2 regions of the Paenibacillus sp. FSL R5-0713 genome follow, and region 2 is predicted to be linked to the other one. Evidence: a T-box and tRNA genes for the amino acid it is inferred to sense, from the RefSeq annotation. Region 2 holds a T-box; the other holds one or more tRNA genes.
The links. The T-box of region 2 lies ahead of MKZ12_RS23505 (valine--tRNA ligase). A T-box ahead of a tRNA ligase gene usually reads a tRNA of that ligase, here a tRNA-Val.
Positions count from the first base shown of each region.

Region 1: it has a tRNA-Val gene. The T-box ahead of MKZ12_RS23505 (valine--tRNA ligase) is inferred to sense a tRNA for this amino acid. The anticodon was not compared.

Region 1 is NZ_CP150229.1:4,570,829-4,586,533, forward strand. Features, by position in the region: gene MKZ12_RS20335 (MFS transporter) at 1-28, opposite strand, end outside; gene MKZ12_RS20340 (aminotransferase class I/II-fold pyridoxal phosphate-dependent enzyme) at 206-1,681, shown strand; gene MKZ12_RS20345 (DUF1292 domain-containing protein) at 1,904-2,221, opposite strand; gene MKZ12_RS20350 (copper amine oxidase N-terminal domain-containing protein) at 2,319-2,873, opposite strand; gene MKZ12_RS20355 (hypothetical protein) at 3,073-3,273, opposite strand; gene MKZ12_RS20360 (hypothetical protein) at 3,348-3,527, opposite strand; gene MKZ12_RS20365 (YdhK family protein) at 3,637-4,203, opposite strand; gene MKZ12_RS20370 (organic hydroperoxide resistance protein) at 4,385-4,804, opposite strand; gene MKZ12_RS20375 (chromate transporter) at 5,022-6,233, shown strand; gene MKZ12_RS20380 (hypothetical protein) at 6,451-7,137, opposite strand; gene MKZ12_RS20385 (hypothetical protein) at 7,140-8,138, opposite strand; gene MKZ12_RS20390 (hypothetical protein) at 8,125-8,397, opposite strand; gene MKZ12_RS20395 (M1 family metallopeptidase) at 8,602-10,806, opposite strand; tRNA gene MKZ12_RS20400 (tRNA-Val) at 11,299-11,370, opposite strand; gene MKZ12_RS20405 (hypothetical protein) at 11,574-11,831, shown strand; gene MKZ12_RS20410 (GNAT family N-acetyltransferase) at 12,069-12,512, shown strand; gene MKZ12_RS20415 (DUF3892 domain-containing protein) at 12,624-12,860, shown strand; gene MKZ12_RS20420 (hypothetical protein) at 12,936-13,217, opposite strand; gene MKZ12_RS20425 (hypothetical protein) at 13,201-13,422, opposite strand; gene MKZ12_RS20430 (DUF3889 domain-containing protein) at 13,617-13,943, opposite strand; gene MKZ12_RS20435 (hypothetical protein) at 14,000-14,308, opposite strand; gene MKZ12_RS20440 (manganese catalase family protein) at 14,566-15,468, shown strand; gene MKZ12_RS20445 (Imm8 family immunity protein) at 15,608-15,705, opposite strand, start outside.
Region 2 is NZ_CP150229.1:5,255,585-5,271,289, reverse strand. Features, by position in the region: gene MKZ12_RS23515 (RluA family pseudouridine synthase) at 1-84, shown strand, start outside; gene MKZ12_RS23510 (LysM peptidoglycan-binding domain-containing protein) at 390-1,922, shown strand; T-box leader at 2,078-2,359, shown strand; gene MKZ12_RS23505 (valine--tRNA ligase) at 2,427-5,093, shown strand; gene MKZ12_RS23500 (folylpolyglutamate synthase/dihydrofolate synthase family protein) at 5,172-6,548, shown strand; gene murC (UDP-N-acetylmuramate--L-alanine ligase) at 6,605-7,924, shown strand; gene MKZ12_RS23490 (SPOR domain-containing protein) at 8,042-9,265, shown strand; gene MKZ12_RS23485 (DUF4321 domain-containing protein) at 9,411-9,653, shown strand; gene MKZ12_RS23480 (Maf family protein) at 9,747-10,358, shown strand; gene radC (DNA repair protein RadC) at 10,396-11,085, shown strand; gene MKZ12_RS23470 (rod shape-determining protein) at 11,270-12,304, shown strand; gene mreC (rod shape-determining protein MreC) at 12,490-13,362, shown strand; gene mreD (rod shape-determining protein MreD) at 13,362-13,895, shown strand; gene minC (septum site-determining protein MinC) at 13,970-14,632, shown strand; gene minD (septum site-determining protein MinD) at 14,636-15,430, shown strand; gene MKZ12_RS23445 (M23 family metallopeptidase) at 15,581-15,705, shown strand, end outside.

The DNA of each region.
Region 1 (15,705 bases), 680 kb from region 2:
TTTTGGCTGGTTTTGTATCAGTTTGCATTCTTTTTCCCCTTTCGGCGTTCATTTACCTATTCCCTATCCTTAGTGTAACCGTGGGGAATGTGCCCAAATCTCGGCAATTTAAAAAATTGTCGATTATACCTGTTGCATTCGGGTCTTAATTTGCTATACTCATCTTTGTTTACCAATTTTATTAGGAAGGGTTGTGACAGCAATAATGAATCACCACCGTACGCCGCTGTTTACCGCTTTAAAAAATCATGCGGCACTCAATCCGGTACAGTTTCATATTCCGGGCCATAAAAAAGGATTGGGAGCGGATACCGAATTCCGTGAATTTATTGGCGATAATGCCTTCTCCATAGATTTGATTAACATCGCACCGCTGGATGACCTGCATCAGCCAACCGGTGTCATTCAGGAAGCACAGATTTTGGCAGCAGATGCCTTCGGAGCCGATTATACCTATTTTAGTGTACAAGGCACAAGCAGTGCCATTATGACCATGATTCTATCTGTATGCTCACCGGGTGACAAAATTATTGTGCCCCGTAATGTGCATAAATCGGTTCTGTCCGCCATTATTTTCTCAGGCGCCAAACCCGTATTTGTTTCTCCTTCACAAGATGCCAATCTGGGTATTGACCATGGAGTGACCACACAGTCTATCCGCCGTGCACTTGAGCGTCATCCGGATGCCAAGGCATTGCTTGTCATTAACCCGACCTATTACGGCGTAGTTACAGACCTAAAAGAAATTGTTGAACTGGCACACAGCTACCAAGTCCCTGTACTTGTTGATGAAGCACATGGCGTACTCATTCATTTCCATGAGGATCTGCCGTTGTCTGCGATGGCAGCAGGTGCCGATATGGCTGCAACCAGTGTTCACAAGCTTGGTGGCTCCATGACACAGAGTTCCGTACTCAACCTGAACACGAAGAATGGATTCGTGAATCCACAGCGTGTACAGACGATCCTGAGTCTGCTCACCTCAACATCAACTTCATACATTTTGCTTGCTTCGCTCGACACATCCAGACGTAACCTGGCACTCCACGGTCATGAGATTGCACAGAAGGCGATTGAACTAGCTGAGTTTGCCAGACGTTCGATTAACGATATGGATGGACTGTATTGCTTCGGTAAAGAGCTGCTGGGTACGGAAGCGACCTTCAATTACGATCCAACCAAAGTTACGGTCCATGTTCGCCATCTAGGTATTACAGGGTATGAGACCGAGAACTGGCTGCGTGAGCATTACAACATCGAGGTCGAACTTAGTGATATGTACAATATTCTGTGTCTCATCACGCCAGGAGATACGGACGACAGCGTGGATATCTTGCTGAACGCTCTGCAGGATCTCTCCCGTACCTATTATCAAGTGAACCCGGCTCATGAACTGGTGGTCAAAGTTCCGGATATTCCACAGTTGATGTTGACGCCACGTGATGCATTCTACGGTGATACCGAAGTGATTCCGTTTAAAGAATCCGCAGGACGTATTATCTCAGAATTCATCTATGTCTATCCTCCAGGAATTCCGATCCTGTTACCGGGTGAAGTTATCACCCAAGAGAACATCGACTACATCATCGACCATGTCGAAGTTGGATTGCCTGTCAAAGGACCCGAAGATCGCAGCGTAACCAACGTTAAAGTGATCGTGGAAGCCGATGCCATTTTCTAAAACACCCCTAGCGCTGAGCAGGGATAAACTTGAAGGGCCAAGCCTTACGCTTGGTCTTTTTTTTATTTTGTCGGACAATTCATTTTATCGGACAAGTGAGTTTGCATTTTCCCGTCTATTTCGTCGTTCAATCAGGTCATAAACAGCTCGTCCACCTCTTTAAAAGCAAACAAAAGGCCCCCTGAAATCAAGGAGCCTTCATGTTATGTTCCAAAAGAATGACTATTCTTGTGATGCAACGAGTTCGTTGTAAGCCGCTTCAACGCGGTTCCACTCTTCTTCGTCTTCAATATTGTAGAGCACCATTTCCTCGTCTTCTTCTTCCATACGCAGGATGATGCCGTCAGCTTCAGGATTGTTACGTTCCAGCAGGAGCGCATAAACATGCTTCTCCACGTCAAACGTCTCCACCAAAACCATCTCCACGTCTTGGCCGTTCTCGTCTGTTAATGTGAGAAGGACTTCTTCATGCTCGTGGTCGTGGTCGTGGTCTTGCCCGCATCCGCAGCCATCGCCGTGTTCATGTGTGTGATCGCTCATTGAAATACCTCGCTTTATAAATAGAAATTGTGTAACCTTGCATATCGTAACATGTTCAATGACCCAGGTCAATTTAACTCACAGGGTTATTTCCGCTTCAATCGTTCAGCGCTGTAATGATTTTCTCCGCTACCAGGACGTAACTGCTGTTTGCATTTTCTTTAATATGAAAGCCGACTTGATACTTGCCGGCACGACTGAAATCGTACGTAAAATCGTAAGTGCGGAACCAGAAGTTATCCTTCTGTGTTGTAAGCTCCTGTGACTGGATATCCTTCACCTGACCGCTTGGATTGGTAATCGTTACTTTCACCGCAGCTACATCTGCTGTCAGACTGTCCACTTGGGAAAATACATTGAATTTCAGCTTCCCTACGTTAACGTTGCCAAATACAGTGTCTCCCTTGAAGAGAAAAATATGTACATTCGGTTTGATCACCGTTACTCTCTTGTTACTGCTATCCCATTTGACGACGCCTCCAGCTTCCCTTACAGGTACATAGGTCGTTCCATCAATGAGATAACCTCCATCAGCTGCTTCCTTGCCGTTAATGAGAACACGAATCTTCTCGTTCACCGAATCTGCAAACAATAAAGACCCGCCGAGCAAGGAGAATACCGTGACACAAAGCAATACTCGTTTCCATTTCATCCCGTCAATATTCCCTCCCCTGCTGCTAGCTGTTGTACATTTATACTGTACATTCATCCACAAAGTTGCGCTGTTTTTCATCATTTTTCATTTTTTATCCAGAATTTTTTCCACCCCTTGGAATGCACAAATAGAGGCTCTCCTCATTAAAGGATGCCTCTGTTCTATTCATGTTATAACTACGGAATTAGACGAAGGGTTATGATGAAGTATGGCGGGTCAGGATACAGGGAACACCCTTGCCTATAGCCCCTTCGATTCGCATCCGCGCAGCGTAATCCATGCCTCGTGTACATGGTGTTTTACATCTCTCGCATACATCGGAAGTGACCAACTTCATGGATACACGGATTTTGTCACTCTTTAATGCGGGAGCTTTCTTTCCCTTTGCTTTTGCCATCCCGGATTCCCCATTTCCCCAAGTGCTTACTGATGTAATGCATCATATGGGGATCCGCCCGGTTGTGTGTCTATTTAAAATACGTATTTAAATAATAAAAATATGACAAGGAGGATACCCCCGAGAATGAGCCAGTTGCTGATTTCATACCAAATGCTTTTGCCTCCGGACAGGTATTTCTGTTCATTCTCCTGATGACGCTGACGGTGTGTATCCGTCTCAGAGCCATGGGGTGGTTTGCTAAAATCCATCATAAGTACATTCCCCTTTCAGCAGTTTTGTATAATCTTAATACCATTATAACCCATAATTGAGTATGAATTTGATTTTTCTGTATAAAAGAGCTTTTTCATGCAATTGGTTCTATTGGATCGCAGATAATTCTTCTTCTATGACCCATTTGTGGTTTTTTATCAAATCTCCCCCTGTTGTCGGGGTGTAATCAACCATATATACCGTTGTTTGTTCAGCGGACTCAATTGTGGCCTTGGCACCCTTCATTCCTTTCATGTGATCAGCGCTTAACAGCACCTCAGAACCTACCTTATACGATTGATCGGTATGGTCCTGTATTTCTTCATGAATAACCCATTTATGATTCTGCACGGGATCTCCGCCTGTGGTTGGGGTATACGTCACTGCATATACCGTAGTCTCATAAGCTCCAACAATCTTTGCTGTTGCCCCCTTCATGCCCGACATGTGATCGGCACTCATCATTGCCTGGCTTCCTACTGGAAAGGTGGGATTGCTTTTCTCCAGCAATCCTTCCGGTAGCTCTCCAGATTCAGAATGGTGCATCTCACCTGCGGTGGCTGTATGACTGTCATCTTTACTCTCTATAGTCTGCTGAGTCTCCTTGCCACATCCACCCAAAATCAAACTGCTTACGATCAAGATAGTCGATATGTTCATTAAGTACTTTTTCATGTGTCCGCACTCCTTTAATTGTATTTATATCATTTATTATACCCCCTATGGGTATATCGCAATCATAATTATTGTTTTTTTCCGGATAAGGTGCATCTTACAACGGAGCAAAATAAATCAAAAAAGCCTCCGATTTCTCGGAGGCTTCTTATCAAGAACAAATCATTTCAGTGATTACACCTTACGCCAGTTCCACGTTAACATTCACGTTCCCTTTGATTCCTTTGGAATATGGGCAGTAGTCATGAGCAAGTTTCACAAATTTCTGTGCTGTCTCCTCATCCAGACCGAGAATTTTAACTTCCAAATCAACTTGAAGTTTCACGCCGTTATCCTCAGAGTCCGTCACCAACATCACGGTTGCAGCAACAGTACTTCTTTCAATTTCAACTTTGTGTTTTTTCAATTGAAACTCCAGTGCGGAGTTAAAACAAGCGCTATACCCTGCTGCAAACAACTGCTCCGGATTGGTAGCTGTCGTCACTTGTCCTCCCAGTTCAGGTGGTGCAGCAACATCCAACATAAACACGTTATCTGGAGATTGTACAATTCCTTGACGTCCACCTGTATTGATGACTGTTGTTTCATATAATGTTTTCATTTGTAAAACTCCTTTAGTTGATTGGATTTATGTTGACATAAATTCGACTTCTCTTGTATCGCTAACAATTACATTGTACACAATTTAATTGTGCATGTAAATAGTTGATGTAAAAAAATAATACAGTTTAATGCTGAGTTTAAATGAATAGCGATAATGAGGTTTATCATTGTAGGCATCAGATAACCTAAGTTGAACTTAAGGAGGAATAACACGTTTGGAGAATAATTCATTTCTAACCCCGGACAAGCCCAAACATAAATCCAGGGCTCTCTATGAGGTGCTAGCTGTATCAACCAGACTCGGCCTGACTTCATTTGGAGGACCGATCGCTCATCTTGGTTACTTTCATGAAGAATATGTTCGCCGTAGAAAATGGATGGATGAACGTAGCTATGCAGATTTAGTTGCGCTGTGTCAATTTTTGCCCGGACCTGCCAGCAGTCAAGTCGGGATTGGAATTGGCATTATCCGCGGCGGATTGCTGGGGGGACTGATGGCTTGGCTTGGTTTTACACTTCCATCTGTCATTGCGTTAGTCTTGTTCGCTTTTCTTCTGCAAGGATTTGATATTAGCAGTACTGGATGGATTCACGGTCTGAAAATTGTTGCTGTAGCTATTGTCGCTCAGGCGATATGGGGCATGGGGCAAAAACTAACTCCTGACCGCTATAGGGCAACCATCGCTATCTTTACTGCAGTGGCGACTGTTGTGTGGCAGACTGCATTCACTCCAATCCTTTTTATTGTGATAGCAGGCGTGATAGGTATGATCCTTTTTAGTAAAATGACCGAGTTTAAAACAGTAGACTTGTCTGTCCCTATGAATCGTAACTTGGCAATCGTCTGTTTGGCTACGTTCTTTGGAATTCTGATTTTTCTCCCGTTACTCACTCCCTTTGATCGTTCGGGGTGGCTGTTATTCTTTGATAGCTTCTACCGTTCAGGATCACTCGTATTTGGCGGAGGGCATGTTGTGCTTCCGTTACTGGAACGTGAATTCGTTCCTGCAGAGATGATCAACAAGTCCGACTTTCTGGCGGGATATGGAGCAGCACAAGCTGTACCCGGACCATTGTTCACTTTTGCCGGTTATTTAGGAGCGATGATGCGTGGGGTTTCAGGAGCTTTGGTTGCAACGATCGCTATCTTTTTGCCAGCTTTTCTTCTGATCGTAGGCGTATTGCCCTTCTGGAGTGCTTTATGTAAAAGCTCAAAAACCCAAGGAGCATTACGCGGAATTAATGCAGCTGTTGTAGGTATTTTGCTGGCGTCGTTGTACGATCCACTCTGGACAACTGCGATCCTGACGCCTGTTGATTTTGCACTTGTATGCATGTTGTTTCTAATGCTCGTTTTTTGGAAAGTACCACCCTGGATCGTCGTCTTTGCTGGTGCAGCAGGCGGTACAATGATGAACCTTTTCTAAATAAAAAAGGTACCCCTACACTGCACTTTTTTTTCAAAGCGTCCGTGTTTAGGTACCCTATTACTGCTAGTAAGTTATTGACCGATCCATGCAGATCATCTGTTTATTTTCTTCAGCATCCCAATTCAAGTTTCTCAAATCCGAGCTGGCCTAGCTTGTCTACACTCTTTCTTCAAATCAGGTTCCTTGTTCGTCTTCAGACTTCTCCCCAGTTTGATTAGTTACTCCAGATATCCACTTTCATCTGCGCACATTTGAAATACTTGGCCTCAGCCTTGCTTGTGGTGAGTTTCAACAGACATTGCAATTCTCCATGTTGGAACAACCCACCACTCAGGTCAGCAGCAACACCTCCATACTGATCATCCGCACCAAGCCACACGGAAGGTCTTTCGAACCCCGCCGAGAACTGTAACCCTGTGCAGAGCAGCACGGTCAGGTTCTTTCGATTCTGCGCTTCATCTCCCGCCACACCTTGCGTAGTGAAGAAAACCATGTTTTGCTTAAAATCCGTGTACGTTCCATCTGCTTTATAGGCTCGGACCATCCCATACTTCTGATTAACGTTATGAAAAAAGGTGATACCAGCCTTGCTATCCTTCGATTTGATGCCAACCTGAACCGATATTCCAATATTGCCGTTGAATTGTAGCGCTTCCAAAGTGACTGCAATTGCTGTTACTTTCGAGCTGTCAATCAGATGTTTCATTTTCAACTCTGCCGTCGCTCCTACTGTGGTCGGTGTTGTAACTGTTATGGTTCCTCTATCGGGCAAAGGCTCAAACGTAGGGGTGCCCACCACCTCCACCCAATCCGGTAACGTTCCATATAGAAAATCGGCCACAAGCTGTTTGTGGACCTTTCCAAAGGGCACGATCTTACCCGCTGCATCACGTATAACCATCTCTACACCCCCACCGAATAGGCTACACCGATATTATGATCGGTATTGTAATACACGTACACTACCCCGTCCATAACGGACACCATCAAGGATTGCATATTGGTCGTTTCCCAATTCAATGCCGGAAAATATATATCTGAAGGTTTGTCCAGCAGTTGACGGAAGTCTGCGCTGATCTTGGCAATGGCAGGCCGAGCTACAGTCGTAACCCCACCTGAAGCATAAGCCGATAACATGCCCAGCCACCACATGCTCCCTTTGTACATAAATACACCTGCATTGGGTCTCGAAATATTTTCTTCTGCTGATAAAGTCGCATCATTGCCACCCATTAATGGTCTTGGATCAGCTAACCAGCTACGTCCGTCATGAGAATGCCAGATACATTTACGGCCAAAGTCACCGCCGCCCATTACCGAAAAACCGATCCATTTGCCACCATTTCGAAAACACGAGAAGTAACCGGTATGACCATCACCTGGGAAACCTGGAGGTTTGTCCAATATCAAACCCACTCTTGTCCAGTTAATCATGTCTACAGAGGTTGCAAGTGCCGTCGATTGATTTATCCCAAGTCCGTTTTGTTGATAATACATAAAGAATAATTGTTCTTCATCGTTCCAGATCACAAATGGCGTTTCCGTCGAATTCCCAACCACAGTATCGAGATATACCTGTCCGTGTTTGGTCCATGGTCCTGTCGGACTGTTGGAATACGCAAGTCCAATTCCACCTATACGATTATGGTTGGTAGAATACGTAGCATAATAATCTGCTTTTGCACCAGGGATAAGCCCCTTCACTTTGATCGCCCGAAACCAATAGATCGATTGAAGACCCGCCATTGCAGCGGTATATATAGGATTGTCCATTTTTTTATCAAATTGAGGCGTGTACATCCGTCTGGATTCTGCATCGCAATAATCATATGGCGCAATGGCCCTGTTGGCCTTCATCGCTGCGCCCAGTGCTGCCTGAGCAATATTTTCAGTCATGGACATGGGAGCTCAACTCCTTCGTGAACGGGGTATTACCCGTTACCGGTCGCGAATATAAAACATCCGAAGCGTTCATTAATAGGATTGAAAAATCAACAACATTACCCTCATTCGCAGCTGACTCCCGAGAAATACGAATGATAGAGCGAATTCTAGCATTATATGAATACGCTTTCATTTTAGTCATTCCTTTAATGCCTTTACAGTTGTACTCAGCAATTGTGCCTTTCATTGGTACGCCCGGATAATGTTGATCCTTCATATTAATCCCTCCTATTGTTTTCTCCCGATAAGTATATTCATGAAGCTACCTTTATGTTAAAGCATTATGCCCATCTTGCAGCCTATTATTCTAAGTCTGGTTTTTCATATAACCAAACATTTGCTTATGTTAACAAGACGAAACAGGCTAACCCATAAATAATAGGCTAACCTGTTTAAATGAAGAAACTGCAAAACTAACTACTTATTTCTCTGCAAAAAGTGAAGATAAGGGATTGGCTACTTTTTTATCGGATTGCTCCTTGCCTTGGTTATTCAATACATAGAACTGGTAAAAGTCGTTACTGAATCCAATAGACTCCTGCATTTTCAGCTTAAAAGCTTCAAATACCGCATTGCTCAGATGATCCTCATTCCAGAAATAATGAAGCATTAATCGATTCTGGTTATAGGGATGTTTGATCACGTACGCACCAGCGGCAAGAGGTTGATTCATGGTATTCTTCCAAGGAAAACCAGTCTGTTTCGTCCGATCGATAATGTTGGATTTTAAAGCCTGCACCAATCCGTTTGACTTGGCATTGCCAATGACAATAAGGTTGCTGTTGCCGATCGCTTTTTTCATCTTTTGCTTCAGCTCCTTGCGATCCCGTACAACGTCGTATCTTATCCCGCTCATATCAAGGAATCCGGTCAACTGATGAACGATATCTTCCTGCTGTTTGGCTGCAAGCTTACTCACCTGATCACTGAGCACAATGGTTAATTCCTCGCCTTGAAGGACTTTGTCCATCAATCGATTCATCACTTCATAAGGCAGATGAGGGATCATACCCATGACAGCCTGATATTGCGCTTGTAAGATATCATGCACATATGCAGCGGTCTCTTCTTTGGATAATTGGTATTCAGGCTTTAAGACAAAATCAGGCTGATATAGGGCTGTTTGCATTTCTGCGCGCACTTCCTTACCAAGCACATCTTCAATGGTTTGAAGAAGCCCCTCTATTGTTGCATTTTGATACACGTAGCGTTGGAAATATGTTCTCATCAACTCGTCAAATTTCTCTTCACCGACGGAACGGTAAAGCTGATAGATCGCTTGTCGCCCCTTCTGATAATACACCAGACCGGCTAACTCCCCGGCTTCATCGTTTGTTGACGCAATCGCCATATCTACGGGCGCAGTGTCAAACTGTATGGATCTGAAACCATTTAGCTTAACTCCCTGTTTCTCGGCAAAATACACCATGGAGAAATCGGCAAAGCCCTCGTCCAGGAAGGATTCGGTCTCTGAATTATTACCAATCAATGCATGGAACCACTGATGTGCTATCTCATGAACAAATGTTGTATCTTCTTCTGGAACCTTACCCGTTTGAATCTGGCCCATCTGAATGAGTCTCGTATACTCCACGGCAACGCCTTGTACATACGTCTCGACAATTCGGAACTCTGGGTAGGGATACTTGCCATATTTCTCACTATAGAAATCAATGACCTTGAATGCCTGATTAATGTATCGGTCAACGATCTCTTTCTTGGATGGATCATCGTTGAAATAATAGTATTCCACCGTCAGACCGTTACGGGTAGCGCGCTCCACTTGAAGATTAGGACTGGCAAAGAAAACAAACTCTCTCGTATTCTCGGCTACGGCAGACACAATCTTACGCCCATGTTCTGTACTGTTTTGAGTGGAGATCATGCCAGGCATGGCTACCTGATACTCCTCAGGCACATTAAATTGGACTTCAAAGTCGGACGAGGTGTAATAATCGCTCTCGAATGTTCGACTATACGGTGCCTTATTCCACTGCTGCTTGACCTCATCGTATACAGACATCACCGGGAACCAGTGTGCACCATTAATTATATCCTTGTAATAGGATATTCGCTGTGAGCCATAAGGTATATTCAGATGGAATTCCAATTGTAATGTTATCGATTCGCCTGGTTGAACGGACTTTTTCAACTGTACAGTCAGCGCTTGATTTTCCTTATGGAAGTCCAGTGACTGGCTATCTGCTGTTACAGCCTGAATATCAATGCCACCCAGAAAGTCCTCCGCTGTCTTCTCGGGATGATCTTCACTAATCTGTTCATTGTTCTGTTGGAACATTGAAGCCTGTGTGGACTTGGAAAGGTTCGCATCAGCATATGTATGCAGGACCAGTTGCTGGAGTGTATCCTTGCTTGTGTTGCGATACGTTACCTTCTCGCTCCCCTGGATCGTCATGTCTTTCTCATTCAGCCGAGCCTGGATCTCGTATTGAATCGGGGACTGCTTTAGGGAGTCTGTGTTAGGTATATTCGTAGATACAGGTGGGACCGCTTCCGCTACCACAACCCCCATGGTGACAAGTGGGCTTGTTGCCAGTATTAAAGCCAGTGTACCCGCGATCCCTACTCTGGCTAACTTTGATGTAAATGGGTTTGAATAATTCATAAGTTCTCTCCTTCTCCTGTTCTATGTTGACCTCAGAACCAAGTATAGAAGAGGAACCTTATGATGAATTTATGTTTTATTTAAGTTTTGTTTAAAAAGAGGAAGAGAAACTGAAGTTTTCTTCAATCACATGGTTGTATGTAGAAAAAGAAAAGAAGCCTTACATCGCAAGGCTCCTCGTGTATGATCTGTAGTGGGCTCAAACCACTGACCCCTACCCTGTCAAATAAGTGAGCTCTTGGTATCCTTTCTCTCTCTGTATAGATGACCGAGTAATTCTTTTATTCCAGCCTTGATTTCGACCGATATTTTATCTTTACTAATGTAGACCACTTCTAGCAATGTGCTTAATTTAAGCCAAATTATACCATTAAGTATATTTATTTTCAACAAAACCACCTACATATATTATCGGAGGTGGCCATAATGTTATATAAAAAAACAACTCCTCTTGAGATATAATTCTCAAAAGAAGTTGCCCTTTTTTTCATATAGGACGAGTGGGGATCGAACCCACGACCCTTACCCTGTCAAGATAATGCTCTCCCGCTGAGCTATCGCCCTGTAATAAATAGGATGTATCCATCACGATCATAATGCTATCTTTAGCTGAGCTAACAGATCATGATATATAATTATTTCCCAATCAAGTAACAGTATCATATCAAGTAACCGTGTTCATTGTCAATGATTTATTTGGTTATAATTCACCCAAAATGGTGCACAATAAAGGAAGATTACCATATCTACAACGAGGTGAATTCTCTATGAGAAACTTAACAAAACGGTCAAAATCCAATACACATACATTTACCAAATGCTTCTTTTTTTTCGTTGGGCTTATGATTGTCATGACAACCCTTACCGGTTGCGGCTTGGAACGGGATGAACATACGGTTCAATTCCAACAGTTAAAACAACCCAATGAAAATGATGAATCTCTACCCGTCTGGCTGGACGTATACTCCAAATCGGTAGTTCAAGATGTATATTCTCCGCGAGGAAGCAGTGAAGTTTTGCCGTGAAGGTAAGAGGTAAATTACTCTTCTTCATCCCACTTACGTGAGTATGCTTTCTTGGTCACATAATACAACAGAATAATCATTCCCGCCGACATTAACAATGTAATGACCATGATGCCTGCCATGCCCATCACTACCCCCTCCTCTCCCAATATGTCCCAGACTTCACTATACAGGAAAAACATTTTTTTGTATAATTCAGTCTGATATGTCGCGCAAGAGCAGAAAGAAGGAATGGAATTGGCAGCTGAGATTAGTTATGTAACGACGCAAGAACAACTGGAACAAGCCCTGGGTATTCGCAATCACGTTTTTGTGATCGAGCAACAGGTTCCTGCCGAGATTGAGATTGATCAATACGATGTCATTAGTCCGGATGTGCATCACGTATTGTTAAGTACGGATGGGCAAGCTGTAGCTACAGGACGTCTGATCTATTACAGCAAGGATACGGCCAAAATGCAGCGGATCGCGGTGCTTGAGTCTCATCGTTCATTCGGTTATGGACGCGTGCTTCTGCTCGCGATGGAGGAACTGGCACGTGAACTCGGCTTATCCTATTCCGTACTGGATGCTCAATGTCAGGCGCAGAAATTCTATGAGAAACTGGGCTATGAAGTGATTTCGGAAGAACCTTTTTATGATGCAGAAATTCTGCATGTTCGTATGAAAAAGAGTCTGTAAAACTTCGGCATTGGCGGTCTTATGAGCATATAGTGCATACTTCCCAGGAATTCGGATAGGCTAATCAGGTAAACAGATTCCTATCTCGTCATATAAGGAGAGTGTGACATCATGGATCAAACAACACGCGAGAGTTTCACAGCCGTACAGAAAAATGGCGACGGTGACCTGACAGCCTTTCAGACTTCAGCAGGACGTATACTGGATTACCAACAAGCACTTGCAGAAGTAAAGGCTGGCGCTATTGCCGGCGTGAATGTATTTAAAGGCAAAGATGGCGAAATGTATATTCGCGGCGATGCCGACGGTGACCCAACCAACAACCTGGACCAACTTCCCCAATTCTAAAATAGATGCACAGATCGTTACGTGTTACACAGAAGCGCCAATTCGGTTATCCGGGTTGGCGTTTTCTTATTATGATTAATAGTCCGTAAAATATTTTACGGAGTCCCCGGAAGGCTGGCTTTTGCGAATTGGCTGTTGTACCTGTTCCCATGCCTGCAAGATCTGTATCCCTTCGAGAGTAGACCGATTCTCCCAGGCGATGTGCCCGGTTCGTTCAAGCTCCAGCAAAGACTCATGAATGTAAGCTCTGCTTCGTCCCGTCTTGGTCTCCAGTTCATCCATACGCGGCAGCCTGCGCCGTTGTCCTGCATAGTTCACCATAATCCGCAAAATCTTACGTTCAAAGTCGTTCAGCATACTTTACCTCCCCATTCATATCCGTAACAGGACGCCATGCCAGAATACCTTGCTCCAGAAATGTTCGGGGTGAGCCTTCTTTTCCCGCTGATGCTCTAATCATCCCGCCACGTACACTATTAATTCGAATCTGTCGCTGCGTAATCTGCCCTGCACGATCCATGTAGACCAGCTCCACCATCTGGCCAATATATTTCCCTAGCATAATCATCCCTCCGATAAGAACATTTGTTTGTATTTCATATTATATGCGAACATAAGTTCTTTATTCAATAGTAAAAAAAGGATTTTGCAAAATAAAAAAAACCAGACTTTCCCCTTTGATCAAGGGAGTCTGGTTCCTCTGATAATGCTGCTGATATAACAACATTTCTTGTAATAATCCGGTTCAGTAACGGATCAGTGTCGATCGGATTCCGAAAATTGCACTTTCTTTAATTGCTGTGTAGATGGATTAAAATCAACATTTACATAGACCGCGAATTGCTTGCCGTCTTTGGCACGAACCCATAGCTTGAACTGTTCCCGTGACTGATCTGCTGTTAGAGAGGTACGGCCGATGTGCTTATAGTCCAAAATATCCACATTGTACTTTGTCTGTGTTTCTTTGACCGCAATAATTCCCCACTTCGCATAATCTGGGATGGCGGCGCCCGTAGCCGAGGCAGGTGTGAATCCCGCTAAACTAAGCATAACCGTAAGTATTGTAACGATGAGCATTCTCATTTCACTCACTCCTTAGGACAATATGTTTCTGTTATATTGCCCGTCCGGGTTTCATTTTACACGAATAAACGAAAGATCCAAGCCAGTGGCCGTAGGGAAAAAGGAACCACATGAACAAGCCGGTCCAACGAATCAGGAGGCTCCGTCCGGAAACTCATTCCCCAGTCACCCGAGAAAACGTGTTGTTGTGTCTTCGGCTCCTCAGGACGATCCAACCCGTATTTCTTTTCAAGCCTTTGCCTCGTTTGTTCATCCACCTGAACCTCGTTCGAAACGTCATATGCTGTGACAGGCTCGCTGCTTATGTACATCAGCATCATCAGAAGGATCGGAATCCACACTATTTTTACCCAACGTTTGTTCATCTTTAACTCCTTTATGTACCTTAATTCTCTTGTATCTGGCAGACCCATTTAAAGGTTAGATTATACATAAAATTCACCGTATTGGAAATAACAACAGGGAGAAGATATGCAGCATTTGATATGCAATACTTAAGTCCCATTTGGTTGATTTTATGTTTAAAAAAGGGAATAACCGTGTAATAGGCCATGACAGCCTGACTTCATGATCTAACATTTCTACAGGATCTGCAATACCACTTTGAGGAGGTTACACCCCAATGTTCAAACGCTTGGATGAAATCCTGATTGAGATTCCCAATGTCGAGAAGCCCGATCCGAATGCAGCAGCAGCCATACAAGAGTTGCTCGGCGGCAAATTCGGAGAAATGTCAACGTTGAACAATTACCTCTATCAATCGTTTAATTTTCGATCCAAAGAAAAGCTGAAGCCCTTCTATGACCTCGTCATGAGCATTACGGCTGAAGAATTGGGCCATGTTGAACTCGTGTCTCATGGCATTAACAAATGTCTTAGAGGATCAACCGAGTACAAAGAACCCGACGATACGCCGCTAGGTTCGGTGAAAGATGCTCGTCTGTCGTATCACTATCTGGCAGGTGCACAAGGTGCAATGCCTTTTGACTCTATGGGTAATCCATGGACGGGAGCAAATGTCTTCAACAGTGGTAATCTGGTCGAAGATCTGTTGCACAACTTTTTCCTCGAATGTGGAGCGCGTACGCATAAAATGAAGGTATATGAGATGACAGATCACCCGGCAGCCCGGGAAGTGGTTGGTTTCCTGCTGGTACGTGGCGGCGTGCATGTTGTTGCATATGCAAAAGCCCTTGAGATTGCAACTGGCGTCAATGTAACCAAACTCGTTCCTATTCCTTCACTGAACAACAAAGCTTTCAATGAGGCTCGTAAATATGAAGAAAAAGGGGTACACACCAAGCTGTACACCTATAGTGATAAAGACTTCAATGCGATCGGTCAGATCTGGAAAGGAACTCACCCCGAAGATGGACAACCTCTTGAAGTCATCCAAGGGATACCTGAAGGATTCCCGATTCCAGAAGCCCCTGCGGTGGAAGAAGAATTCGCCCCAGGCATTTCGCAAGAAGACTTTAAGGAAATTGCTCGTCGTCTGAAGATGGCGGGAAATATTGCGGATTAAGCTAGAGTTGTACATGCACTGTTTAAAACTAATAAGCCCTCGATACTGTCAACACAGTATTGAGGGCTTTACTGTCTTCTAATCCATCAACAATCCGCGTAAGGTGATTTTGAAGGTAAATTAAATTCTCATTTTTAACTTAATCAGCGTCTTCAATGGAATGTTTGTTGATCATCTGCCATAGCTCTTCCTCACTATTTAATCGTATAGAATCTGTATATTCCCAACTGAAATAAG
Region 2 (15,705 bases):
CCGTTAACTGGAGCCATGATTGAAGTAAATGACCCTTGGCCGTCCGATTTTACACAACTGGCAGAGCGCGAAAAGATGTATTAATACTATTTATGTCGCCTAAAAGCTTTCTGAAAGAAAGCTGCTTCGGAAGCATAATTTATCCCCGGATTTTCCCTTTGAAGAAGGGAATCAAAAAAATCTGGGGATAACAGTGATCGGAAGGTTATTCTGTCATCGAAGTGGCTAGGTGCAACATTCTCTATTTCGCTTTATATAGCAAGGTTTTTCAAAAGGTGGCATGCTCATCTCATTCAAGGCATATAGATGGGGTAACGAAGGATTTGGACCATGGATCAGTCCCATGAGAAGGATCATGGTGAACATATGCCGAAAGGAGGACGCCACCTTTGTTGAATCAACCTTATGGTTTGCGGTTCGATATTTATGAGCGCGTTCATTTGTCTGAGGGAGTTCCTGCGATTGAGGAATTGGAGGAGATTGAATTATACCCGCGCATTCAAGTCATCGGGCAGGATGATCATGCCACGTTAAGAGGGCATCTTTTACTTACAGGTGCGTACAGAGGAGAAAATGAGGCTTCAGAGGAGCTCAAACATTTCATTCCCGTGGAGATTACAGTGCCGCTGAACCGAGTCAGATCGATTGAGGATATTTCCATTGAGATCGAGAATTTTGACGTGGATCTGTTGTCCAATCGTAGTCTGAACATTACTGGCGTGTTGTCGTTGCGAGGCATCGAGGGCTTTCATGCTGAAGAGCCGCAAGTGTGGTCAGCAGATGAGTTTACAGTAGTCCACTCACCGGATGCTCAGCAATCCAACCGTTCCGATGAAGCAGAAGAGACAGATAGCGATCCTAACACATTTGCACAGGAGTATCTGCTCCAGCGGAGTGAGGAAGAGAGACTTGCGAATGCAGCAGAGCTTGCCTATGGTGCCCCGGAATATCATCAGGAATATGCAAACTTATCCTCGGCGGAGCCACTCCAATCGGCGGAGCAAAGTGCCGAGTACGCTAACGAAAACAGACAACCTGATGCAAACGAAGATCCTGCATTTCTGACAGCGAATGGAGATGAACTGGCATCCCAGGAGCCATACAGCGAACCTTCTCCCATCTCGTCATTTATGGCTGAGACGGCTGATCGGTTGTCTTCTTACCCAGAGTCGGAACCATTGCTTCCTCTGGAAGATGAGTCTTCAGCGTGGTCCGAGCCTTCCTTGGATGCATTGCCTACAGAGCCTAGAAATTCAGATCAAGAAGTCCAAGAGCCTGCTGCTCAATTATCCAATGAGTTCGCAGCACCAGATGTACCGGACGGACCGGACGTATGGCATTTCGAATCAGCGAGATCTGTACCTCAGCAGGAGAATCAGGCAGTTGATGTTCCGGTTGAACCACAAGCGGAGAACTGGCAAGGTGTATTCGGTACGTCCGAAGCAGGCAATGCAGAGGAAGAACGCCAGTCTTTTGAAGCGACTGAGGTAGATGAGTTTGTGCAGAATGAAGCATTTGTCCCTGAACCTGTTGCTGAGACGGAAGACAAGCCGGAGATGAAGGTTGCTTTTGGCAGTAAAAAGGAATCCGCTCCAAGACAAGAGGAGGGTGTGGGGATCTCTTCCTTGTTATCCTCCGGCAGATCAGCACGAGATGCTGAAGTGGAGAGAGGCGAAGAGGTTCCAGCCGGTGTGATACAGGAAGAAACGTATGCACCTGAGGATGTGGAATGGAAGAATCTGTTCCTGGGAACGATTGTGGACCAGACGCCATTCCGTAAAGTGAAGTTGTGTATCGTCCAGCGGGAAGATACACTGGATGCCATTGCGGATCGATATCAATTGAGCACGAGGGAACTTCAGTTGTATAATCGATTATCTGAACAAGTTGTGGAAGAAGGTCAGATATTGTACATCCCTTAATCCGTAGTTAAAGCCTTCGTTAGGACCCGTGATCCCCTTGAGGATTGCGGGTTTTTGCATGATTTGCCCTAAACCTGCATTCCAGCGCACTTTATCCGCTGTTGTCAGGTTGACTATCGCGCACGAGCAAGGTATGATGTGTGTAGGTTTTTTGAAGAACAACGTGGAACGGGAGTAGTAGACAGTATGACCTTTCAGAGAGTGGAATTGCAACGCTGTGAGATTCCGCAGGAACCAACTGATCGAAGTCGCCCGGGAGTTGCCTGTTTGAATTCAAGGGATGAATGAGCGTTATCGTCATTTATTTCTGAGGTAGGATGGGCCGGTAGCAGCCGTTATCTGCTTGAAGTGTCACGTCCTGTACAGAGGGGGAAGTCTACCTTGCTGTCGGCGTGAAACAAAGGTGGTACCGCGAAAGCTAACCTTTCGTCCTTTGATGGATGAAAGGTTTTTTTTGTTTTTTTTGGCGAAGATGATGAAGATGAAGTAACGGAGGAATGACACATGTCTGAGGAAAAAAAATCAGCTGCAACAGAAATGCCGACCACTTACGATCCTAAAGCGGCAGAAGACAAATGGTACTCCACCTGGATGGAGCGCGGATATTTCAAAGCCGGTCAACGTAAAGATGCCGAGCCGTATACGATTGTAATTCCACCCCCAAATGTGACCGGGATGCTGCACATCGGGCATGCGCTCGACTTTACACTACAGGATATTCTGATCCGCACCAAACGGATGCAGGGTTATGATGCACTGTGGCTTCCGGGTTCTGACCATGCAGGTATTGCTACCCAAACCAAAGTGGAGCAGAAGCTGCGTGAAGAAGGTCTGACTCGTTATGATCTGGGACGCGAGAAGTTTCTGGAGAAAGTATGGGATTGGAAAGATCAATATGCCACAACCATTCGTCAGCAATGGGGCAAAATGGGTTTGTCCCTTGACTACTCACGTGAACGTTTTACGCTGGATGAAGGTCTGTCCCAAGCGGTTCGCAAAGTATTTGTTCAACTGTATGAAAAAGGCCTTATTTACCGCGGCAAACGCATCATTAACTGGGACCCGGTGAACCGGACAGCCCTGTCTGACATTGAGGTTGAATATAAAGAGGTTCAGGGTCACCTGTACCATCTGCGTTACCCGCTCAAAGACGGAAGTGGCTACGTTACAGTAGCAACAACGCGTCCTGAAACGATGCTGGGTGATACAGCGGTCGCTGTTCATCCGAAGGATGAGCGCTATGCAGATATGATTGGCAAAGTCCTTGTACTGCCTATCATTGGACGCGAAATTCCAATTATCGCTGATGATTATGTGGATAAAGAGTTCGGAAGTGGTGCAGTAAAAATCACGCCTGCACATGATCCGAATGACTTTGAAGTAGGTCTTCGTCATGATCTGCCACAGATTACGGTAATGGATGAGAGTGGCACAATGAATGCAGAAGCTGGTAAGTATCAGGGACTGGATCGCAGTGAATGCCGCAAGCAGATTGTTGCTGATATGAAAGAGCAAGGCATATTGATCAACATCGAGGATCATACGCATCAGGTTGGACACAGTGAACGTACCGGCGCTGTTGTTGAACCGTATCTGTCTACTCAGTGGTTTGTTGAGATGAAGCCACTTGCAGAGAGAGCGATCAAGAAACAACAGAGCGGCGAAGGGGTTAATTTTGTTCCAGACCGTTTCGAGAAAACATATCTGAACTGGATCGAGAACGTTCGTGACTGGTGTATTTCCCGTCAACTGTGGTGGGGACATCGTATTCCGGCCTGGTATGATGAGGAAACGGGTGAAATCATCGTATCTGCTGAAGATCCTACAACGCTACCAGAGAATGCAGGACGCAAGCTTAGACAGGACGAAGATGTACTCGATACTTGGTTTAGCTCCGGCTTATGGCCATTCTCCACACTAGGCTGGCCGGAAGATACGGAAGATCTGCAACGTTATTATCCGACAAGTGTACTTGTGACAGGGTATGACATCATATATTTCTGGGTTGCACGTATGATTTTCACTGCACTGGAATTCACGGATGAGATTCCGTTCAAGGATGTGCTGATGCATGGTCTTGTTCGTGATGCAGATGGACGTAAAATGTCCAAATCACTGGGCAACGGTGTAGATCCGCTGGATGTGATCGAGAAATATGGCGCAGATGCAATGCGTTACATGATCTCAACCAGCAGCACGCCAGGCCAGGATCTCCGTTTCCGTTGGGAACGGGTGGAGCAGGCTCGTAATTTTGCCAACAAGATCTGGAACGCTTCGCGCTTTGCATTGATGAATCTGGAAGGATTCACCTATGAGGATCGTGACATCAGCGGAGAGCTTGGTACAGCGGATTATTGGATTTTGCACCGTCTGAACGAAACTTCCCGCGATATTACGCGTCTAATCGAAGCGTATGAATTTGGGGAAACAGGTCGTGTGCTGTATAACTTTATCTGGGATGACCTGTGTGATTGGTACATTGAGTTCGCTAAACTGTCCTTCTATGGGGAAGATCCGGTTACCAAGAAGAAAACACAATCCGTACTGGCTTATGTGCTGGATCAGACCATGCGCCTGATTCATCCGTTTATGCCATACATCTCCGAAGAGATCTGGCAGCATCTGCCGCATGAAGGTGAGACGATTACGTTGGCAGCATGGCCGGTATATGATCCTGCTTTTGAGAATCCAGAGGCTGTTGCCGAGATGAACCTGCTCATGGATACCATTCGTGCAGTTCGGAACATCCGTGCAGAAGTGAACGTGCCTATGAGCAAAAAGATTGAATTGATGGTGAAAGCAAACAGCCCTGAGGCGTCCAGCATCATCGAACGTAACAGTCATTACATCAAACGTTTCTGTAACACGTCCGAGTTCGATAGTGGGCTGGATCTGAGCTCCCCGGATAAGGCAATGACTGCAATCATCACAGGGGCAGAACTATACTTGCCGCTGGCAGGTCTTATTGATATCGAACAGGAAGTGGCTCGTCTGGAGAAAGAGTTGCAGAACCTTGAGGGCGAAGTACTCCGTGTGGAGAAAAAGCTGTCGAATGAAGGCTTTGTAGCCAAAGCGCCTGCCAAAGTTATTGAGGAAGAGCGCGCCAAGCAAGCAGATTATTCCGATAAACGGGATAAAGTGATCGCACGAATCAAGGAACTGAAAGGTTAATATATTTGGGTCGGATGGAGAGCCAGTATGCCATCCGGCCGCTTTTTTCACTCAAACTCGGAACCGAAGGTGAATCAGATGACGGAATTAGACGGGACAGATGCAGCAGCTCCTTTACTTACGTATAACGAGGCCGTGGACTGGATCAATGGCCTTATTCCTTTTGGCATCCGACCTGGAATGGAACGAATCGAGGGTCTGATGTCTATGTTAGGCAATCCTCACCAACGTCTCAAATTTATTCACGTCGCGGGAACGAACGGCAAAGGTTCGACTTGCGCTTTTTTGACGTCAGTGCTTCTTCAGGCTGGATATGATGTGGGTACCTTTACATCGCCTTATATCACCAAGTTTACGAACCGTTTTCAATACAACGGCGAGGATATTCCGGAAGAGACACTGTTGAAGATCTCTAACCGTTTGCGACCGCTGGTTATGGAAATGGCATCTACACCGCTTGGTTCCCCAACGATGTTTGAGGTGTCTACGGCTCTCGCGCTTCTGTATTATGCAGAAGAGTGCTACCCTGATGTTGTGGTATGGGAGACGGGGCTGGGGGGAAGGATGGACGTAACGAATATTGTTTCGCCTGTTGTGTCCGTCATCACCAACATTGGTATGGATCATACGGATGTGCTTGGAGATACGATTGAGCAGATCGCTGGAGAAAAGGCAGGCATTATCAAGCCGGGAGTACCCGTTGTAACCTGCGCGACGCAACCCGAAGCTGTGAAAGTGATTCAGGAGAAAGCACAGCAGCTTCAATCAAGCCTGTATTTGGCTGGAAATCAATTCTCTTATCATCGACTGGAGAGTAATGAGAACGGACAATCTTTTCATTTTACAGGCCCTTTTCGTGACCTGGACGTTCGCATCCGCATGCAGGGCTCACACCAATGTGACAATGCAGCGGCCGCACTGATGGTGCTCGAATTGCTTAGACAATACATGGCATTTATGCTGGATGACAACGATATCGCACTTGGACTGGAGAATGCTTTTTGGGCAGGGAGATTCGAAAAAGTCGTCGATGAACCCCGAATTGTGCTCGATGGAGCACATAATCCGGAAGGGGCAGAGTCGCTGGCCAAGAGCATTACGGATGTCTATCCTCACAACAAGTTAATTTTGATGATGGGTATGTTGGCAAATAAGCATCACGAATCATATTTGCAGCATATACTGCCACTAGTGGATACGCTGATCCTGACCGAGCCAGACTTCCGACGCAAAATGGCTGCAGATGAATTGCTGCAGATTGTCGAACGGGTACGTCCCGCCTTTGCGAAGCAGGAACTGGAAATCATCGTCGAGCCCGAATGGGCAAAGGCTCTTGATCTATTGAAGTCACGGACGGAAGCGGAGGATCTGGGGGTGGTCTCCGGCACACTGTACCTGATTGCGGATGTGCGGGCAGCCCTTTTGCATCAAACCGATTCTGAAAAAGGTTGGTGAAAGTTTTGTTAAATACATCGGAACACGTTCATTTTATAGGGATTGGCGGATATGGCATGAGTGCCATCGCTAGAGTTATGTTGGAAATGGGATACACCGTTACCGGATCGGATGTCGCTTCACAGGAGTTGACCGAGAAGTTGGCAGCCAAGGGAGCGAAAATATATATCGGCCATACAGCAGAGCACGTCACTGGAGCAGACCTGGTTGTATACTCTACGGCAGCGCCTGCTGATAATGTGGAACGGGTAGCAGCTGCAGAGCTCAACATTCCGATTCTGCATCGTTCCCAGATGCTTGCACGTTTGTTAAATGAACGTAAAGGTGTGGCTGTGGCTGGAGCCCACGGTAAAACCACCACCTCATCCATGATTGCACTGGTTATGGATAAATGTGATACGGACCCGACATATATCATTGGCGGAGAGATCATGAATGTGGGCACCAACGCCAAGGCAGGCCAGGGCGACTGGGTAGTTGCCGAGGCGGACGAGAGCGATGGCTCATTTTTGCAGTACCATCCATGGCTCGGTATTGTAACCAATATTGAGGCAGATCATCTGGAGAATTACAACAGTGATTTTGAGGAACTCAAAAAGGCTTATGTGCAGTTCCTGAGCCAGATTCGTCCGGAAGGAACAGCCATTGTGTGCTCAGACGACGAGAATGTTCAAGCGATTTTGCCAGAACTCAAGTCACGGATTACAACTTATGGTATTGATCGTGCTGCGGATTATATGGCAACGGATATTGTATTGGGCGATCGCCGTATCTCCTTTACGATGAATCATCAGGGTGCTCCTATGGGCACGGTGGAATTATCAGTGCCAGGTAAGCATAACGTTTATAATGCGATGGCTACTGTAATTACCTGTCTGGAAGCAGGTATTCCATTTGAGAAGATTGTGGCAGCGATCATCCAGTTCCACGGAGCCAAACGCAGATTCCAGGTATTGGGCGAGGCGCGTGATATGCTGATCATCGATGATTATGCGCATCACCCGACGGAGATTGAAGCGACTATTAGTGCAGCCAAAGCGACAGGCAAACGTATTATTGCGGTATTCCAGCCACAGCGTTATACGCGTACGTTCTTCCTGTTGGATGCGTTCAGTCGTGCTTTCGCGGAAGCGGATGAGGTGCTTATTACGGATATCTATTCTCCTGCGGGCGAAAAACAGATCGAAGGGGTAACCTCCGCCAAACTGGTTGAACTAATCGTTCAAAACAGTAATGCTTCTGCACGGTACCTTCCTACGAAAGAAGAAGTTGTAGCTGATCTGCAGCATCGTTTGCAGCCAGGAGACCTGGTGATTACGATGGGTGCAGGTGATATCTGGAAAGTTGGAGATACACTTGCCAAAGGCTTGAAATAGATCATTTGCGAAACCGCCTGTCTTCGATATGAAGCAGGCGTTTTTTTGCGTTAATTGGAATGTCTTCTGCCTTCTCTGCATATAGCTGATATAAATGGGACAAAGGAGAGGGTACGGGTGAGCAATGCTAGAATGACGTTTCGCTTCGGGGATCATGAGTCGGACAAGCCTGAAAACAAGAGGAGTTCCGCATCCAGTCCATTGGTGTCGTTAAGTGAAGAATTACCGCATAATCAACTGCTAACGCCTAAGCAGATGGATACGACCCCATCATGGACGCCAGAGGATATTCCCGGAGACTGGGGAGAGACGGTGCTGACAAGCTCTACTGTACCTGAACCTGACGAGAGGGTGAGCCCTGATTCGAACTCGAATTTTGATGAGCACCATTATCTAGGAAACCGTTCCGGTTACGGTTATGATAATTATTCAGAAGGTCCGGAGGAAGAGCGTCGCTATCGGTCTAATGCCCAAGAGGATCAGGGCCACGACTGGCTTGCAGATTCGGAGAACTATTCCTATAAGCGCAATCGTCCTCCAAGGGGCTGGAAAATGATTGGTTCTGTCACTGGGGCACTTGTTACCGGAGCACTCTTTGGCATGGTGATTCTCTCATTTTTTAATAAAGAAGGAGCCGTCAAGCCAGACGATCTTCTGCCCGCCAATCAGGCAGTTTCCACTGTGACCGGTCAGGACGGGACTGCAGGTACAGAACAGCAGACAGCGGCGACTGGCAGCACGTATTATGCACTTCAATACGGCGTGTTCAGTTCTCCTGAACGAGCTGAGCAGGCCAAGCTTGAACTGGCTCAGGCAGGTATAGCCGCAGGGTCTGATCCTGAAGATGGTAATCGAGTATATGCAGGCATTTCGGCTGACCGTGAAGAGGCCAAGCTACTTAGCTCCAGGCTTAAAGCTCAGGGAGTCGAACTGTATGTCAAGGAGATCGTGAACCCTGAGATCAATCCGGCTATATTCGGTGGCAAGCAAGAGGATGTGCAGCTTTTCTTCACAAACAGTTCTGCACTGGTCGAACAATTGTCTACCTTGTCCATTCAGCAATTGGGACAATCTGCACCGACAGCAGTCTCTGCAGAAACGATGACCGCGATTCAGAATAAACACCAGTCATGGTTAACCGGTTTGAATAGTCTCTCACCCGGCCTGACTGCGGAGGTACAGCCTATTGTTGGTGGAATGGAGAAATCAATGAACGATGCAATAACGGCTATTGCAGAGTACAACAAAAATCCGGATGATGTGCACATGTGGTCCGTGCAGTCCGATCTGATGGAATATGTACTACAGCAGAAAAAATGGCTCGAAGCGATTAAGCAGTAACATGCTCTTTCCCATAACAACGCTTGGAATTACCCATCCGGCAAGGAACTGGAAATAGTTCCCCTTGCCGGATTTGTGTTTGTATTGACGTACAAAACCCCGTATAATAATGTGGGTGTCAAAAAATGGCGAGGGAAGATTACCGATGAAAAAAAACTTCGGCATGTTATTGCTGTTTCTGCTGCTCGGCTGGATGGCCGGAGCGTGGATCGCCAAGGCACTGCAGCCTGTTAAGGCAGTAGCCTTTCTTACGAAAGCCACGACCATACGTTGGTCGCCGCAGGCTGATCTTGATATTATCAGTTATGATATTTCACTTCAATTTCAAATGAGCCTTCTGAGTCTGATCGGTATGATTGCCGCTGTGTGGCTATATCGCAGACTGTAGGAGAATGACGAGTTATGACGAAAAAAATTAACCAGTGACATCTATTATCGTGATCCGGACAGGATGTTGCCGTGGCATAAGGAGCCGTTCATTTTGGATAACACAAAGCAGCGCCCTATTATTCTGGCCTCCACATCGCCTCGGCGCAAGGAACTGATCGCATCACTCCACCTAGCGTTTGATGTAATACCAAGTCATGCCAATGAAGATACACCGCCAGAGTGGACCCCTGAACAGACGGTACAGGAGCTTGCTTTGCGCAAGGCGCTTGCTGTGTATCGGGGGCTTGAAGGCCGCGAGCAGGAAGCCATTATTGTTGGTAGTGACACCGTTGTTGTTCTGGATGGTGAGATTCTGGGCAAACCCGTAGATGAAGCGGATGCTGAACGTATGTTATCCCAGCTGCAGGGCCGTGTGCATCGGGTGTTTACGGGCGTCGCTTGTATTGATGCGGGCAATGGACAGTCGTTAGTTCATTATCGCCAGACCGATGTAACGATGAAAGAACTGTCGGATGCGACCATCCGTGCTTATGTGAAGACAGGTGAGCCTTCGGACAAGGCAGGATCTTATGCCATTCAGGGCATTGGCGCTTCACTGGTCGACCGTATTGAAGGATGTTATTTTAATGTGGTTGGCTTGCCGCTATCCTTGCTAAGTGACATGCTGGACGGGTTCGGCGTACATGTGTTGCCACGAACATGAATGAAGCCAAATGTTGTGAAATGAAAAGAGGGAACATATGGAGTCGCCTCAATACATGATGCGCGACATCCCCCAGGAAGAACGCCCGAGAGAACGCATGATGGAATATGGGGCGGGCGCCTTAAGCCATGCTGAATTGCTGGCCATTTTACTTCGAACAGGCACAAGACAGGAATCCGCGGTGCATATGGCACAGCGGATTCTGACCGAAACGGGTGGCATTCGCTCGTTAATGGATCTGAGTCTGGAAGAATTGACTGCGATGAAAGGGATTGGCAATGCCAAGGCTGTACAATTGAAAGCTGGCATTGAGCTGGGGCATCGGATTGCCAAGAGCAGACTCACACAGTCGGCTTCAATCCGTACACCGCGTGATGCAGCTGACATCCTGATCGAACAATTGCGTTATTTGCAAAAAGAACATTTTGTGTGTCTCTTTCTGAATAGCAAAAATCATATTATTGCCCAGGAAACACTCTCCATGGGCAGCCTTAACGCTTCGATTGTACATCCGCGTGAAGTGTTCCGGGCTGCCATCAAATGCAGCAGCGCATCTATTGTGTGCGCACACAACCATCCGAGCGGTGATCCTACGCCCAGTCCGGAGGATATCCAAATAACCAAGAGACTGATTGAAGCAGGCGCTATTGTTGGTATTGACGTGCTTGATCATATAATTATCGGAGATGGAACGTACGTAAGTTTGAAGGAGAAGGGCTTAGTATAATATAATGGTTGGCGTTGATGTTTTCCTATGAATGTTAACGGCGTTGTCCGTAAAAGATAGGTTCACTTTACAAATGAAAAAAAAACAAATGCGAATATTAGCTCCACGTGTTACGTGGGAATGAAATTATCACGCTCTGGATCTGAATAGAGCGGCTATATGAGGCAGAAAAGGAGAATATGTTATGTTTGGTGGTTTTACGAAAGATTTGGGTATTGACTTGGGGACAGCAAATACGTTGGTTTATGTACGAGGAAAAGGAATTGTGGTGCGCGAACCTTCGGTAGTCGCTATACGCACAGATACAAAAAGCATTGAAGCAGTAGGTGAAGCTGCCAAAAAAATGATTGGACGTACACCAGGTAACATTCGTGCCATTCGTCCAATGAAAGATGGCGTTATCGCCGACTTTGATACAACGGCAACAATGATCAAATATTTCATCCGTGAGGCGCAGAAACAACGCTCCATGTTCCAACGTCATCCAAACGTGATGGTATGTGTACCGTCCGGGATCACGGCTGTAGAACAACGTGCGGTTGAAGATGCAACGAAACAGGCTGGAGCACGCGAAGCCTATACAATTGAAGAGCCTTTTGCAGCTGCAATTGGTGCGGATCTGCCTGTATGGGAGCCAACAGGTAGTATGGTTGTCGATATTGGTGGCGGTACAACGGAAGTGGCTGTTATCTCTCTTGGTGGGATTGTAACGAGCCGTTCGGTTCGCGTAGCAGGTGACGAGATGGATGAATCCGTTATTCAATACATCAAACGCCAATACAATCTGATGATCGGTGAGCGTACATCGGAGCAGTTGAAGATGGACATCGGATCAGCAATGCCATTGGAGCAAGTAGAAACGATGGAAATTCGTGGACGTGACCTCGTTACAGGTCTGCCGAAGACCATTACGATTACTTCGGACGAGATCAGCGAAGCATTGGCTGATACGGTGAATGCAATTGTTGAAGCGGTAAAAGTAACCCTTGAGAAATGCCCACCAGAACTTGCGGCCGATATTATGGATCGTGGAATCGTTCTTACAGGTGGTGGGGCGCTTCTGCGCAATCTGGACAAGCTTCTGGCTGGTGAGACAGGAATGCCTGTCATCGTGGCTGAGAATCCGCTGGATTGTGTAGCAATCGGAACAGGTAAAGCGCTAGAGAATATTCATTTGTTCAAAAGCAGAAGCAGTTCGGCAGTTCGTTCCAAACGTTAATCGGTATTTGCCTAACTTGACATTGCGAATAAGTGGCAAGATATCTTTATAGAGGACCCGGTTAACCCCGGGGATGAGCTATTACCCGCTTAACAGGGGAGGATCGGCTGATATTCTCGCAGGGACTACAAGTCTGACAGTCTCCCCGCCGGGCATGGCTCGGAAGAGAATATGGATGTTAGAGGGTGTTCGAACTGTTTAAACTGCTAGGCAACAAAAGACTTTTTGTTTTGCTGGTGGGCCTTGTTACATTTATCGCGTTAATGGGCTTTACGCTCAGTCCGCGAACCACTCTATCCTGGCCGGAGAAATTCCTGAAGGATTCAGTTGGATTTGTACAATACGTATTTTACAAGCCCGCTTCTTATGTAGCGGGCTTTTTTAAAGATGTAGCGAACATGCGTACGGTATATCAAGAGAATGAAGAGCTTCGTATCGCGATGGGTCACTATACCCGGGATCGGCTGAAGTACAATGATATGGAGCAAGTGAATGAGCAGCTTCAGAAAGCGCTCAATTTCACCGAAGAACAGAAGAATCGGTATAATTATGGTTCACGAATTGCTCAGGTTATCAGTGCCAATTCAGATCCGAATAGCAGAACCATTAACATTGATATTGGTGAAAATGCGGGAATTAAGCCGGGGATGGCTGTAACCTCGCAAGAAGGGCTAGTCGGCGTGATTAGTCATGTCAGCTCCTATACATCAACAGTTAATCTGTTAACGTCCATGGATGCCAATGATCCAACATCCAACGCTATTGCAGCAACGGCAGTAGGTAAGGAGAAAGTGTTTGGTATGATTGAGAGTTATGATCCGAAGACGGGCATGCTCAAGATGACCAAAATCTCAGAAGATTCTAATATCCAAAAGGATGATGAGATCATCTCCTCTGGAATTATAAACAATTTTCCGAAGTACATGCGGATTGGGAAAGTGAAGAGTGTCGAGAAAAGTGAGTATGGTTTAACCAAAACAGCTACAATTGAGCCATATGCAAGTTTCCTTGATTGGAAAGAGTTGATTGTCATTATCCCGCCTGAGGTAAAAGAATAATGGTAACGCGCAAGCAAGTTTTGTTCCTGTTGTTATTCGTTTTGTTCATTGCGGAAGGTACGATTTTGCCGCTGCTCATTCCTTCTGGCTGGCAGATGCGTATTTCTGCCAATCTGGTCTATATCGTCATTTTGTTTATCGCCGTATATCATCACCGACACACGGCACTAGTGCTCGGTATATTTTTTGGACTATTGCATGACGTTGTATTCTACGGCGAGATGATTGGACCTTATGGATTTTCGATGGGATTATCGGCGTACATGATGGGACTCATTTTTCAAGCACCTCGTGCACCACTGCCCGTTATGGTATCGGTTGTCATTTTGGGAAGTCTGCTGAATGACACCATGCTATTTTTCCTGTACAAGCTCTTCCAACTTAACCACGTGACCTTTGACTGGGCGTTGATTGAATACATGATTCCTAATTTGTTCATTCATTTTGTGTTTGCCTTGATCATATATGTCCCGCTTCGGAAACAACTGGAGCGGATCGGCAAGAGACGGAGCAAGACAGAAGAAGCTTCCTAAATACATTTATGGAGCGCAAAGCAGGAACTTGGGGCCCCGGGCACGAAATGTAATGAGATGGGAGGGACAGGCTTATGACGGTAAAATCGAATCACGTAACGATTAAAGGCATCCGAGACGGCCTGGTTTTCCTGTTGGACGATCAATGTGAATTCGAGGAATTGCTCTATGAGCTCCGCTATAAGCTGGAACACAGCCATCAAAATATTTTGACCGGACCGATTGTTCATGTGGATATCAAGTTGGGTGCCCGCGAAGTGACAGAGGACCAGAAAGAAGCAATTCTCGATATATTGAAACAAAAAGGGAATCTGCTTATTCGATCCATCGATTCACCTGCACTCCAACCGGAGGTTAAAGGACCGCCGCCGATTGTAACCATGTGTGGTATGGTGCGTTCAGGTCAGGTGCTTCATCATGAAGGAAATCTCCTGTTTCTTGGGGATATCAATCCGGGGGGCACAGTGACGTGTACCGGAGATATATATGTGTTGGGTTCACTCAGAGGTATGGCTCATGCCGGAATTGGCGGGGACGAGGAAGCAATTATTGCAGCATCGGTATTTGCACCGACGCAGCTACGGATTGCGGATATCATCAGTCGTCCTCCCGATGAATGGGAGAGCCGAGAGACCGGAATGGAATTTGCTTACTTACAGGACAATCAGATGCAGATAGACAAAATGAGCAATATCGTTCGGTTACGCCGAGATTTTAATGTGTTTAAAGGAGTGTAGCTCATGGGAGAGGCGATCGTGATCACTTCGGGTAAAGGCGGCGTGGGTAAAACAACCACCTCGGCAAACATCGGGACAGCGCTGGCGCTGCTCGGCAAAAAGGTTTGTCTGGTAGATACCGATATCGGCCTTCGTAATTTGGATGTCGTGATGGGACTCGAAAACCGTATTATTTACGATCTGTGCGACGTTGCGGACGGCCGCTGCCGTCTGAATCAGGCTTTGGTCAAAGACAAGCGTTTCGAAGAATTATACATGTTGCCTGCGGCGCAGACGAGAGACAAAAACTCGGTATCGCCAGAACAGGTGAAGGATATTATCCTTGAATTGAAAAAAGATTTTGAATACGTCATTATTGATTGCCCCGCAGGGATCGAGCAGGGGTTCAAAAATGCGGTAGCAGGAGCAGATCAGGCCATCGTGGTCACTACACCGGAAAATGCTGCAGTACGTGATGCGGATCGTGTCATCGGCCTGCTGGAGAGTTCACATATTCAATCACCTAAACTGGTGGTGAATCGAATTCGCAATAATATGGTTAAATCGGGTGACATGTTAGATATCGATGGTATTTTACAAGTACTTAATATTGACCTGATTGGCATCGTGCCTGATGATGAACTAGTCATCAAAGCTGCCAATTCAGGAGAACCCACGGTCATGAATCCGGATTCACTTGCAGCGATTGCGTATCGGAATATTGCACGCCGCATTCTGGGAGATACGGTCCCATTAATGCAGCTGGAGCAGAAAAAGGGTGCTTTTTCTCGCTTCAAAAAGTTCTTCGGAATGGGTTAACTCGTTAAACGAACTTATTCATAATTTTAAATACATGACAGCCGTGGCGCATAGCCCGGCTTTTTTTGTTATCTGACCGGCAGGCTTGTTCATATTATCATCCACCTCTTCATAGGATGTAGTAAACAAGCCTCGGCGGGAGGATATTCCATGAACACGAAACTCAGAATCAAGCAGAGACGAGAAGAACGCATTCGGCGACTGATGGATGGAGCCACTGTGGAGGTCTTACAGGAGCAAAAAGTAGGTTCATTGTTGGACAAGAATGAGATCAT